Algoriphagus sp. Y33: one gene and its partner. Each later gene encodes a partner of the first gene's protein in a complex. Links are inferred from orthologs where the notes say so. Each region holds a gene or a part of one and is shown in the gene's direction. Other genes may lie near its edges.

What was found. Proteins that work in one complex are often made in the same cells at the same time.
Region 2: the proteins of secA (region 1) and secY are in contact, whole or in part, in a crystal structure (PDB 3DIN), measured with the Thermotoga maritima proteins. The link is inferred for Algoriphagus sp. Y33 from one-to-one orthologs. Residues at the interface, in WP_004082002.1 of Thermotoga maritima: Glu261, Ala262, Arg263, Lys300, Ala301, Arg302, Thr303, Ile304, Ile305, Leu323, Tyr324, Asp325, Pro326, Val329, Ser330, Tyr333, Ile336, Lys340, Phe345, Val349, Glu363, Phe364, Tyr374, Ser375, Gly376, Gly377, Glu393, Ile395, Thr482, Ser483; in WP_004081795.1 of Thermotoga maritima: Glu108, Gly109, Glu110, Glu111, Ala236, Glu237, Arg238, Arg239, Ile240, Thr241, Ile242, Gln243, Tyr244, Ala245, Arg246, Arg247, Val248, Thr249, Gly250, Arg251, Arg252, Val253, Tyr254, Gly256, Ala257, Ser258, Thr259, Tyr260, Leu261, Pro262.

The regions. Positions count from the first base shown.
Region 1 is NZ_CP061947.1:5,172,881-5,181,534, reverse strand. Bases 2,805-6,718 are described here. They hold secA (preprotein translocase subunit SecA), read left to right. Parts: upstream 2,805-3,137; coding sequence 3,138-6,518; downstream 6,519-6,718. Other genes in these bases: ID165_RS21170 (hypothetical protein), read left to right, coding at 6,526-6,718; dapF (diaminopimelate epimerase), read left to right, coding at 2,805-3,037. Outside these bases: ID165_RS21205 (LuxR C-terminal-related transcriptional regulator), read left to right, coding at 1-169; ID165_RS21190 (nucleoside triphosphate pyrophosphohydrolase family protein), read right to left, coding at 777-1,244; ID165_RS21185 (superoxide dismutase), read right to left, coding at 1,326-2,084; more of dapF, read left to right, coding at 2,264-2,804; more of ID165_RS21170, read left to right, coding at 6,719-7,050; ID165_RS21165 (M20 family metallopeptidase), read left to right, coding at 7,052-8,242; ID165_RS21160 (S1/P1 nuclease), read left to right, coding at 8,307-8,654. UniProt on the Escherichia coli protein: Required for protein export, interacts with the SecYEG preprotein conducting channel.
Region 2 is NZ_CP061947.1:4,644,279-4,647,161, reverse strand. It holds secY (preprotein translocase subunit SecY), read left to right. Parts: upstream 1-723; coding sequence 724-2,043; downstream 2,044-2,883. Other genes in the region: infA (translation initiation factor IF-1), read left to right, coding at 2,820-2,883; map (type I methionyl aminopeptidase), read left to right, coding at 2,045-2,818; rplO (50S ribosomal protein L15), read left to right, coding at 273-719; rpmD (50S ribosomal protein L30), read left to right, coding at 91-270; rpsE (30S ribosomal protein S5), read left to right, coding at 1-85. UniProt on the Escherichia coli protein: The central subunit of the protein translocation channel SecYEG. Consists of two halves formed by TMs 1-5 and 6-10.

The DNA.
Region 1 (8,654 bases):
AGAGATTGTAAAACTGATTTTGGACGGAAAGGAATCCAAGGAAATCGCGGCTGATTTGAATATTTCAGTGAATACAGTGGCGACGCATAGGAAAAACATCTTAAAGAAGCTCCAAGCTAGAAATGTGGGAGAAATGGTGAAAATATTATCAATGTATCCGTTTTCATAGTTCATTGAAAATCAATGACAAGAGCATTGAGTCGAGAAAATCAACAAAAAAATAACGGAGGAATGCTTGTGATTTTATTTCTGACGCTTACCTTTGCATCCACAATTCAACTGGATCACGTTCTGGTTAACACAATGCGAGAGTAGCTCAGCTGGTAGAGCACGACCTTGCCAAGGTCGGGGTCGCGAGTTCGAATCTCGTCTCCCGCTCAAAAAGCCCTTGATTCAAGGGCTTTCTTGTTTCAGGTAATTAGTAGTTCCGACACGTCGGAATGAAGCCGGGATGGTGGAATAGGTAGACACGCAAGACTTAAAATCTTGTGGGAGCAATCCCGTGCGGGTTCGATTCCCGCTCCTGGTACATAAGCCTCGTAGAGATACGGGGCTTTTTGTGTTTTACCGATTGTCTCTAGCTATCCATAAATATCCACAAAAGTATAAACTCTTACATAAGGGGTAACTCATTCTTCTTATTACCCGTACATTCATTTTTTGTACTTTAAGACCTATGAATGAATTAGAAAAGGCCGGCTTTAATATGCCCGGCCCGTATCGTGGAATTGAAGAATTATCAGGGAAAGGAATTGAAAACCTCCGCCTTGGATTCTTTATGATTTGATGATTCCCTCAAGATCAGCAGGTGAATAGGCTACGGATTTCAGTGTTTTTCTGTCCCCTTTCCTGAAGACCAAGTACAGATCACCTTCTTTTTCATAGAAGCATTCTGTTCCTTTGGAATCATAGTGTGCCACAGTAGCTTTTGCTTCCTCTTCCGTTTTGCAAGCTTTGCTCATATTTGAGCGCTGCACTTCGTCGAAGAGAGTTTTGAATTTCTCTCCTAAGCCAAACTCCAAAATTGCCCCGGAAAGCACATACTGGAGGTCACATAAAGCATCTGCCACTTCTACTAAATCATCGTTTGCGATAGCTTCTTCCAACTCTTTCAGCTCTTCGGCCAAAAGGGATACGCGTAAATCGCACCTTACTTTCTCCGGAATAGTTGGAGAAGGCAAAACGGGGTGCTTGAAGGTTTCGTGGAATAAAGCGACAGAAGTAAGTGACTTAGGATCTTGCATTTTTTTGATTAGTTGAAAGGCTGAAATAACTAAAAAAGACCGGGATTTCCGGCCTTTCTTGGATGGTTTTCTGACTTAGAATTATGTGGAAGCTGCAGCAAACCGCTCAGCTACTGTCTTCCAGTTCAATACATTCCAAAATGCAGAAACGTAATCAGGGCGTTTATTTTGATAGTTTAAGTAATAAGCATGTTCCCACACATCAAGCCCCACCAGCGGGGTTCCTTTGAAATCAGAAATATCCATCAAAGGATTGTCTTGGTTCGCAGAAGAGCCCACTGCAAGTTTTTTATCCTCTCCTATTACCAACCAAGCCCAGCCTGATCCAAATCTGGTTTTGGCGGCATTCTCAAATTCTGTTACAAATGCATCATAGCTACCGAAAGAAGAATCAATCGCTGTAGCTAGGTCACCTTCGGGCTTTCCACCTCCATCTGGGGACATGATGCTCCAGAAGAGTTCGTGGTTATAATGTCCTCCTCCGTTATTTCTCATTGCTGTAGAGTACTTGGAGATATTTTTCAGCACATCTTCTAGCGGCTTGTTAGTATCTACCTTTTCTTCTTCTAGTGCTGCTTTCAGGTTTGAAGCATAAGATGCAGCATGCTTAGTATAATGAATTTCCATTGTCTTGGCATCAATGTGCGGTGCCAATGCGGAATAGTCGTATGCCAAAGGGGTTTGGGAATAACCGGTGGCTAAAATGGCTTTTCCGTCTCCTTTGGCATCATTGGAGCAAGAAGAAAGAATACCCGTGCCCACGAAACCCATTGCGAGACTGGCTTTCGTGGTATTGGACATGAAAGTTCTCCTAGATATAGACTTTTCAAGTTGTTGCATAGATAAAATTTGGTTTAGTTGTCTTGATTTTGATCAAGTGAGCATGAAACTAAACATTTTCCGTCGGTTTTTAAATTGAGAATCAGACAATAAGTCTGATTTTGTGACAAGATGTTTAAGTTTGTATTTCAACGTTCGCTTGGATGGGTTTTTGTCCCGATGTACCACAACAATTTTCCATGGAAATATCATTTTATAAATATCAAGGAACCGGTAATGACTTCGTTATGATCGATGATCGTGCTCAGAAGTTTGATGATTTGGATTTGGCACTAGTAAGTAAGCTGTGCGACAGAAGGTTTGGTGTAGGCGCTGATGGATTGATTCTCATTAGAAATCATCCGTGGTATGATTTTGAGATGATCTATTTCAATGCCGACGGAAGCCAGAGCATGTGTGGCAACGGAGCGAGATGTGCAGTGGCCTTTTCGGCATTTCTGGGGATTGTGGCTGAGAAAACAAGTTTTCTGGCTATTGACGGAGCTCATGAGGCCATTCTGAAAGAGGGGCTGGTGCATCTGCTGATGGGCGATGTGGCCGGAATAGAGGAAAAAGGAGCTGATTCTTTTGTCAATACGGGCTCACCACACCACATTCGCTTTGTTCAAAACATTCATGAATACCCTGTTTTTGAGGAAGGGGCAAAAGTCAGGTATGATCAGATGTATGCTCCAGGGGGCACAAATGTCAACTTCGTGGAAAAAATAAGTGAGGATGAAATCTTTGTCAGGACTTATGAAAGAGGGGTTGAAGATGAGACACTATCCTGCGGGACAGGAGTCACAGCCGCTGCGATTGCAGTGGGCAAAGATCTACATGCCGCTACTATTAAAATCAAAACCCTTGGCGGTCAGCTATCTGTGAAATTTAAAGCGTCTGAAATGGGTAGCTTCAAAGAAATATGGCTGATAGGTCCTGCTGAGTCTGTTTTTGCCGGGAAAATAAGTGTTTAACCAGTCATTGGAGTTCTTCTTCCAAGAACCTGTTTTATTATCAATTATAACAAAAAGGGCTTAATTTTGAAGTCCTAATAGAGAATCACAATAAGCTAGCATGTTAGATATTATAGCAAAAGGACTTGCAAAAGTATTTGGAACCAAGTCCGACAGAGATATCAAGGAACTTCTTCCGATCGTAGCAAAGATCAATGAGGTTTTTTCCGGATTAAAGAGCCTCAGCGATGATCAATTGCGGGGCAAAACCGAAGAAATCAAAGCTGAAATCAATGCGCATCTGAAGGAATATGATGACAAGATCAGCACGATCAGATCAAAGGTAGATGAGTTGCCTGTGAAAGCTATTCATGAAAAAGATCAGCTTTTCAATCAAATAGATCAGATCGAAAAGGATCGAAATCAAGCGCTGGAAATAGTTTTGGAGAAAGTTTTGCCGCAGGCTTTTGCAGTAGTGAAGGAAACGGCAAGGCGCTTTAAAGAAAATGGAAAGCTGGTTGTGAAGGCTACTGATCGTGACCGTGAACTCTCTGCAGGCAAGCAGAATGTGGAGATTCAGGGAGATGATGCAATTTGGCATAACAAATGGATGGCAGCAGGCACTGAGGTGGTGTGGGATATGGTTCACTACGATGTGCAGTTGATCGGTGGGATGGTTCTTCATAAAGGGAAAATTGCCGAAATGGCGACAGGTGAAGGTAAAACGCTGGTTTCTACCCTACCCGCTTACCTTAATGCACTTGCCGGACGTGGAGTTCATATCGTAACAGTGAATGATTACTTGGCCAAGCGTGACTCTGAATGGAATGCGCCACTTTTTGAATTCCATGGTTTAAGCGTGGATTGTATAGATAAATATACTCCTAACTCAGCCGGACGCAAGAAAGCCTATAGATCGGATATTGTGTATGGTACCAATAACGAATTTGGCTTTGACTACCTAAGAGACAACATGGCCCGTGAGGCTGGGGATCTTGTTCAGGGCAAGCATCACTTCGCAATGATTGATGAGGTCGATTCTGTACTTATTGATGATGCAAGAACCCCATTGATTATATCCGGACCGGTACCAAAAGGCGATGTACATGAGTTTGATGACATGAAGCCGAGAGTTTCTACGCTGGTAGATGAGCAGCGCAAGCTGGTGCAGGGCTTCTTGAGTTCAGCCAAGAAAATGATTGCCGATGGCAATGAAAAAGAAGGCGGTTTGGCGCTTTTCCGCGCATTCAGGGGAATGCCTAAGTACAAGCCATTGATTAAATACCTTTCTGAACCGGGAATCCGCGTGATTCTTCAGAAGACAGAAAATTATTACTTGCAGGACAATAAGCGCCAGATGCCTGAAGCAGATGAGCCGCTATTGTTTACCATAGATGAAAAAACAAACGTAGTCGACCTGACCGATCGTGGGATAGAGACAATGACTACCAAGAATGAAAATACAGAATTCTTTATTCTTCCTGATATAGGGGTAGTGATTGCCGATTTGGAGAAGGAAGAAGGAATTACGGATACAGAAAAGCTTGTCCGTAAAGAAGAAGCAATCAAAGACTACAGCATAAAAGCGCAACGGATTCACACCGTAAACCAATTACTCAAGGCGTATTGTATGTTTGAGCGGGACACGGAGTATATTTTGGTGGACGGTAAAGTGAAAATTGTAGATGAGCAGACTGGCCGTGTGATGGAAGGGCGACGATACTCTGACGGATTGCATCAGGCTATTGAGGCGAAGGAAAATGTGAAAGTGGAAGACGCTACCCAAACGTATGCTACGATTACGCTACAGAACTATTTCAGAATGTATCACAAGCTGGCGGGGATGACCGGTACGGCGGAGACTGAAGCGGGAGAATTCTGGGAAATCTACAAATTGGACGTGGTGGTTATCCCTACCAACAAGCCGATTATCAGAGCAGACCGTGACGATAAAGTTTATAAAACTGTCCGTGAGAAATTCAATGCAGTAGGCGATGAGATCAATGAATTGGTCGCTGCAGGGAGACCTGTGTTGGTGGGTACTACTTCGGTAGAAATATCGGAAGTACTCAGCAGAATGCTGACTTTGAAGAAAATCCCCCATCAGGTATTGAATGCGAAGCAGCATGCTAAGGAAGCGGATGTAGTGGCTATTGCCGGTCAAGCAGGTACGGTTACAATTGCAACCAATATGGCTGGTCGTGGGACAGATATTAAGCTGACTCCTGAGGCCAGAAAAGCAGGAGGATTGGCAATCATAGGCACCGAGCGTCATGAATCCCGTCGTGTGGATAGACAGCTCCGAGGTAGATCGGGTCGTCAGGGGGACGTGGGATCTTCGCAGTTTTTCGTTTCCTTGGAAGATAGCTTAATGCGCCTTTTCGGGTCTGACCGTATCGCCAAATTGATGGATAGAATGGGTCTTGAAGAAGGTGAGGTGATCCAGCATAGCATGATATCCAAGTCTATAGAGCGAGCCCAGCGCAAAGTGGAGGAAAATAACTTCGGCACAAGAAAGAGACTGCTTGAGTACGATGATGTGATGAACTCGCAGCGTGAAGTAGTGTATAAGAGAAGAAGAAATGCGCTGAAAGGAGAAAGACTGGAACTGGATATCCTGAATATTCTCTATGATGTCTGCGAAAGCTTGGTAGATATGGGTAAATCCAATGCTGATTCGGAGGATTTCAGAATGAATGTATTCACTACGTTGGGTGTGGATTATAACATAACGGAAAGCGATCTGAAATCTAAAGACGCAGGGCAATTGACCCAAGAGCTTTATACAGTTGCTTTTGAAACCTATCAGAAGAAAAGTGAAGTGATGATGAATACGGCGTTTCCGATCTTCAAGCGGGTTCAAGATGAAAGAGGTGCTACTGTGAAGGATATCATGGTTCCTATTTCCGATGGAGTTAAGCAAATCGGGGTGGTGGTGAATCTAGAAGAGACGGTTAACTCTGAAGGCAGAGAATTAGTGAGAGCAATCGAGAAAAATGTATCGCTGGCTATCATTGACCAGAACTGGAAAGAGCATCTGAGAGATATGGATGACTTGAAGCAGTCGGTGCAAAATGCCGTTTATGAGCAAAAAGATCCACTTTTGATCTATAAGTTTGAAGCGTTTGAAATGTTTAAGCGTTTTATCGGCAAGCTTAATGAAGACATGACCACTTTCTTGACACGCGCAGATTTGCCTAAACAAGATCCGAATCAGGTACATGCTGCTGCTCCTCAGCGGAGCCCGGAGCCTCAAGTACAGGCTTCTAAGGCTGATGTAGATAGTACGTTAAATCCCGGTGCTAACCGTGCGGCAGTAGCAGCTTCCAACGCCGGAAGACCTGCCCCACAGGTAGTGGCACCTAGAAAATCTGATAAGGTGTACGGAAGAAATGACAAAGTTTCTGTCCAATACACGAATGGAACCACTAAAAATGATGTGAAATACAAAAGTGTGGAACAGGATGTGCAGGAAGGAAAATGTGTAATCATTGATAACTAAGCTAAACATGAGAATTTTCTGGATTTTAGGATTTGTAGTTATATTGGTGGGGTGTAAGACTTCTCGCAAGGCCTCTAGTTCTGCCTCAAACTATGCAAACTATCAGGAAAATTTGAATCCATCTCTTCCTCTATATCCTGATTATCGTGCGCAGATGAATTCAAAATCATCTGTTGGATCTTCTGAATCCACCGGAGCGATTGATGATGAGTTGGATCAGCTTCAGGCAAGTTTAATCAGTAAGAATAAGTCTGAGCCATATTTTAGCGGATATTCAGTTTTGGTTTATTCGGGAGTAGACCGGGATAAAGCATTCAAAACACGCAATGATATAACCATGAATTTTCCTGATCTTATACCGGAGATGCAATACCAGCAGCCAAGATATCTTGTGAAGATTGGAAGATTTGTACATAAAATAGAAGCTCAAAAAAGCTTTGCCGAAGTAAAAACACAATTCCCTACAGCGCGAATAATTCAAGATAGGTTTCAACGGGAAGATTTCAAGACTCAAAAAGAACCCAACCAATAAGATGCTGAAGGAAAAAATTAAATCTCTGGCTAAGGATTATAAGGAAGAAGTAATTGCAAATCGACGCCATCTTCATGCAAATCCCGAACTTTCTTTCCAAGAGTACAATACATCGAAATTTGTAAAGGAAAAATTACAAGAAATAGGAATTACGACCATTGAATCCAAGGCAGACACAGGCTGGTCAGCTTTGATTGAGGGCAAGAATCCCGGGAAGCGAGTGGTGGCACTTCGGGCAGATATGGACGCATTGCCAATCATTGAGGCAAATGAGGTTTCCTATAAATCCAAAAATCCGGGTGTGATGCATGCCTGTGGACATGACGCGCATACTGCATCTCTACTTGGAGCGGCCAAAATATTAAATGAAGTCAAGAATGACTTCGAAGGGACCATCAAGCTAATTTTTCAACCTGGGGAGGAAGTGGCTCCCGGTGGCGCGTCTTTGATGATTGCGGATAAAGTGCTGGAAAACCCAAGACCAAACGGAATTATTGGTCAGCATGTAATGCCTTTTATAGAAGTGGGCAAAGTAGGCTTCCGTCCCGGAATCTACATGGCCAGTGCTGATGAACTCTACGTGACAGTAAAAGGTAAAGGCGGTCATGCGGCTATGCCTGAGACATTGATTGATCCTGTTTTGATCGCATCCCATATGATTGTGGCTTTGCAGCAGGTGGTCAGTAGAGCTGCCAGTCCCAAGATTCCTTCTGTACTTTCCTTTGGAAGAGTGGAGGCATTGGGAGCTACCAATGTAATTCCTAATGAAGTGAAGATACAAGGTACATTCCGCACGTTAGACGAAGGTTGGAGAGCAAAAGCACATGAAAAAATGCTTTCAATTGCTAAAGGAATAGTAGAAGGAATGGGTGGAGAAGTGGATTTTGAGATCAAAAAAGGATACCCATTTTTGAAAAATGACCCAGAACTGACTGAACGATCCCATCAGGCAGCCATAGCCTATCTAGGAGAAGAGAATGTTCTCGATCTGGATATTTGGATGGCAGCAGAGGATTTTGCTTTTTATTCTCAGGAAGTTGCAGGCTGTTTCTACAGATTGGGTACAAGAAATGAAGCCAAAGGAATTACCTCAGGAGTTCATACGCCTACTTTTGATATTGATGAAGATGCGTTGGAAGTTGGAGCGGGACTAATGGCATTCTTGGCCGTGTCCGAACTCGAAAAAGCATAAACTTACCTTAACTTCCCTTCAGTTCTTTTCGAGTAAATTCCCACTTTATTAGACCCTCTCTACGATGAAAAAACTCCTTTCTACTTCAGTTTTTGCTTTTCTACTTGTTACCCAAACATTCGCTTGGGGTCAGCTAGGACACTATTTGATAGGCTATATGGCTGATAAGCAGTTAAAAAAGTCTGTGCGAAAAAAGGTAGAGAGCGTACTTTACCCGATGTCTATCGCTAGAAGTGGAACTTGGATGGATGATATCAAATCGGACCATGCATATGATTATGCTTATTCATGGCATTATATGACCAGCAAAACCGGAGAATATGATGAGTCCATTCAGGAAAAAGGAGGAAATATCTTTGCTGAAATCAACCGCATCAAAAGCGAGCTGAAAGCTGGGGATCTTGAGCCCCGG
Region 2 (2,883 bases), 530 kb from region 1 along the record:
TATTGAGGCGTTGGTTCAGCTAAGAGATGCTATCGCTGTTTCACAGCAGAGAGGCGTTAAAATGTCTAAAGTATTTAACGGATAATCATCATGGCTAAGATCAAAATCACGCAAACGAAAAGTACCATAAAGAGGCCTAAGGATCAGAAAGCAACCATTACTGCGTTGGGTCTAGGGCGTATCAGCAAATCAGTGGTCGTAGAGAATACACCTCAGATTGCAGGTATGGTAAATAAAGTTAATCACCTTGTAAAAGTGGAGGAAGCTTAATTATGAAACTGCATACATTAACACCAGCTGAAGGATCTACCAAAAATCGCAAGAGAATTGGTAGAGGTACAGGTTCGGGTAGAGGTGGAACTTCTACAAGAGGTCACAAAGGAGCAAAATCAAGATCTGGATACAAAAGTAAACTGGGTTTTGAAGGCGGTCAAATGCCACTTCAGAGAAGAGTTCCTAAATTTGGCTTCAAAAGCTTGAACAGAATTGAGTTCAAACCGGTAAATTTGGATACATTGCAAGGTCTTGCCGAGCAATACAGTCTTGAAGTAGTAAACATGGAAGCTATGGTTTCTCATGGTATCGCCTCCAAGAATGATAAAATCAAAATCCTCGGTGGAGGTGATTTGAAGGCCAAATTAGACGTGTCAGCCCATAAATTTTCAGCAACTGCAGTAGCAGCTATTGAGAAATTGGGTGGAACGGTAAACACAATTTAATTTAATGAAAAAGTTTATTTCGACAGTTAAGAACATTTTCTCTATCGAAGATCTTAGAGTTAGAATCATGAATACGGTCGGTTTTCTGATCATATTCAGATTGGGGTCATTCATAGTTCTTCCAGGCGTTGATCCTTCTCGTTTAGGAGATGCCCCGGAGGGGATCTTTGGATTGATCGATACTTTCCTCGGTGGAGCGTTCAGTAACGCATCTATCTTCGGTCTAGGTATTATGCCATATATATCTGCTTCCATTGTGTTGCAGTTATTGACTGTCGGAGTACCATATTTTCAGAAAATGCAAAAAGAGGGTGAATCTGGAAGAAAGAGAATCAATCAGATCACTCGGGTTTTGACAATCCTGATTACAGTGGCGCAAGGTATTGGCTACGTTTCTGCTACCATATTACCTACTGGAGCGGTGATGATTAGCTCGACCCTATTTATGTTTAGTTCTTTGGTTTTACTTTCAGCAGGCACTATGTTCTGTATGTGGTTGGGAGAGAAAATCACAGAGAAAGGCATTGGTAACGGTATCTCAATGCTCATTATGATCGGTATCATATCCAGATTTCCCGGAGCGATTATCGCAGAGGGTCTTGAGAAGGGCACCTCAGGTATGTTACTTCTGATTATCGAGGCTGCAGTGTTGTTCTTTGTTGTAGTAGGAGTGATTGCTTTGACTGAGGCGACAAGGAGAATTCCGGTACAATATGCTAAGCAGGTAGTAGGAGGTAAAGTATACGGCGGCCAGCGACAGTATATACCGATCAAGGTAAATGCTTCAGGTGTAATGCCAATTATCTTTGCACAGTCTCTGATGTTTGTCCCAGCTCTTATTGCGCAGATTTGGGCACAGGACAATGAGATAGCCAATTATATAGGTGCAACATTTAGTAATCCTATCTCATGGCAGTACAATGTATTGTTTGCCGTGTTGATTATTCTATTTACGTTCTTCTATACTGCTATTACGGTAAATCCGGAACAGATAGCCGAGGACATGAAAAGAAACGGTGGTTTTGTTCCTGGTATCAAGCCGGGAGCTCCTACCTCTGAATTCATTGATGGGATTATTTCCAAGATCACATTGCCGGGCTCCATTTTATTATCAGTTGTTGCTATTCTTCCTGCTGTAGCTGTTATTGCGGGAGTTGGTCAAGAATTCTCTTATTTCTATGGAGGGACCTCATTACTTATCATGGTAGGTGTGATAATGGATACCTTGAGACAGATCGAAAGTTATTTGTTAATGAGACATTACGAAGGCATGATGAAGAGTGGTAATGTGAAGAATAACCCTTCTAATTACCAAGTTGCCTAAGATGATCAATTACAAGACTTCTGATGAAGTTAAGTTAATAAAAGAAAGTGCCGATATACTAGCCAAAGCCCATGGGGAAGTGGCGAAACATATCAAGGAAGGGGTAAAGACCTCTTTTCTGGACAAAATAGCTGAGGAGTTTATCAGGGATCATAATGGAGTGCCTTCTTTTAAGGGCTACAATGGATTTCCTTCTTCACTGTGTATTTCTGTAAATGAAGTAGTAGTACATGGTTTTCCCAGTGAATATGAATTGAAAGATGGCGATATAATCTCAGTAGATTGTGGAGTCTTTCACCAAGGTTTTCATAGCGATTCCGCTTATACGTACCCTATTGGTGAGGTCTCTCCTGCTGTTAAAGCATTACTTAAGACCACCAAAGATTCTCTTTACATTGGAATTGAGCAGGCTGTCTTTGGGAAAAGAATAGGTGATATAGGTAATGCCATCCAGAAGTTTGTGGAAGCTAAGGGCTACACCGTAGTTAGAGAGCTTGTCGGACATGGTTTGGGCAAAAAATTGCATGAGTCACCTGAAGTTCCCAATTACGGAAAGAAAGGAAGCGGCCCTTTACTGAAAGATGGAATGGTGATCGCTATCGAGCCCATGATCAATCTTGGAACACGGAATATTGTCCAAGAGCGTGATGGATGGACTATTCGCACAGCGGATAGGAAGCCTTCTGCACATTATGAGCACACAGTAGCGATATTTGAAGACAGAACAGAGGTATTAACCTCTCATAAATACATAGAAGAGAATTTTAAATTCTAATATGGCCAAGCAAACATCAATAGAGCAAGACGGTACCATCAAGGAAGCATTGTCTAATGCGATGT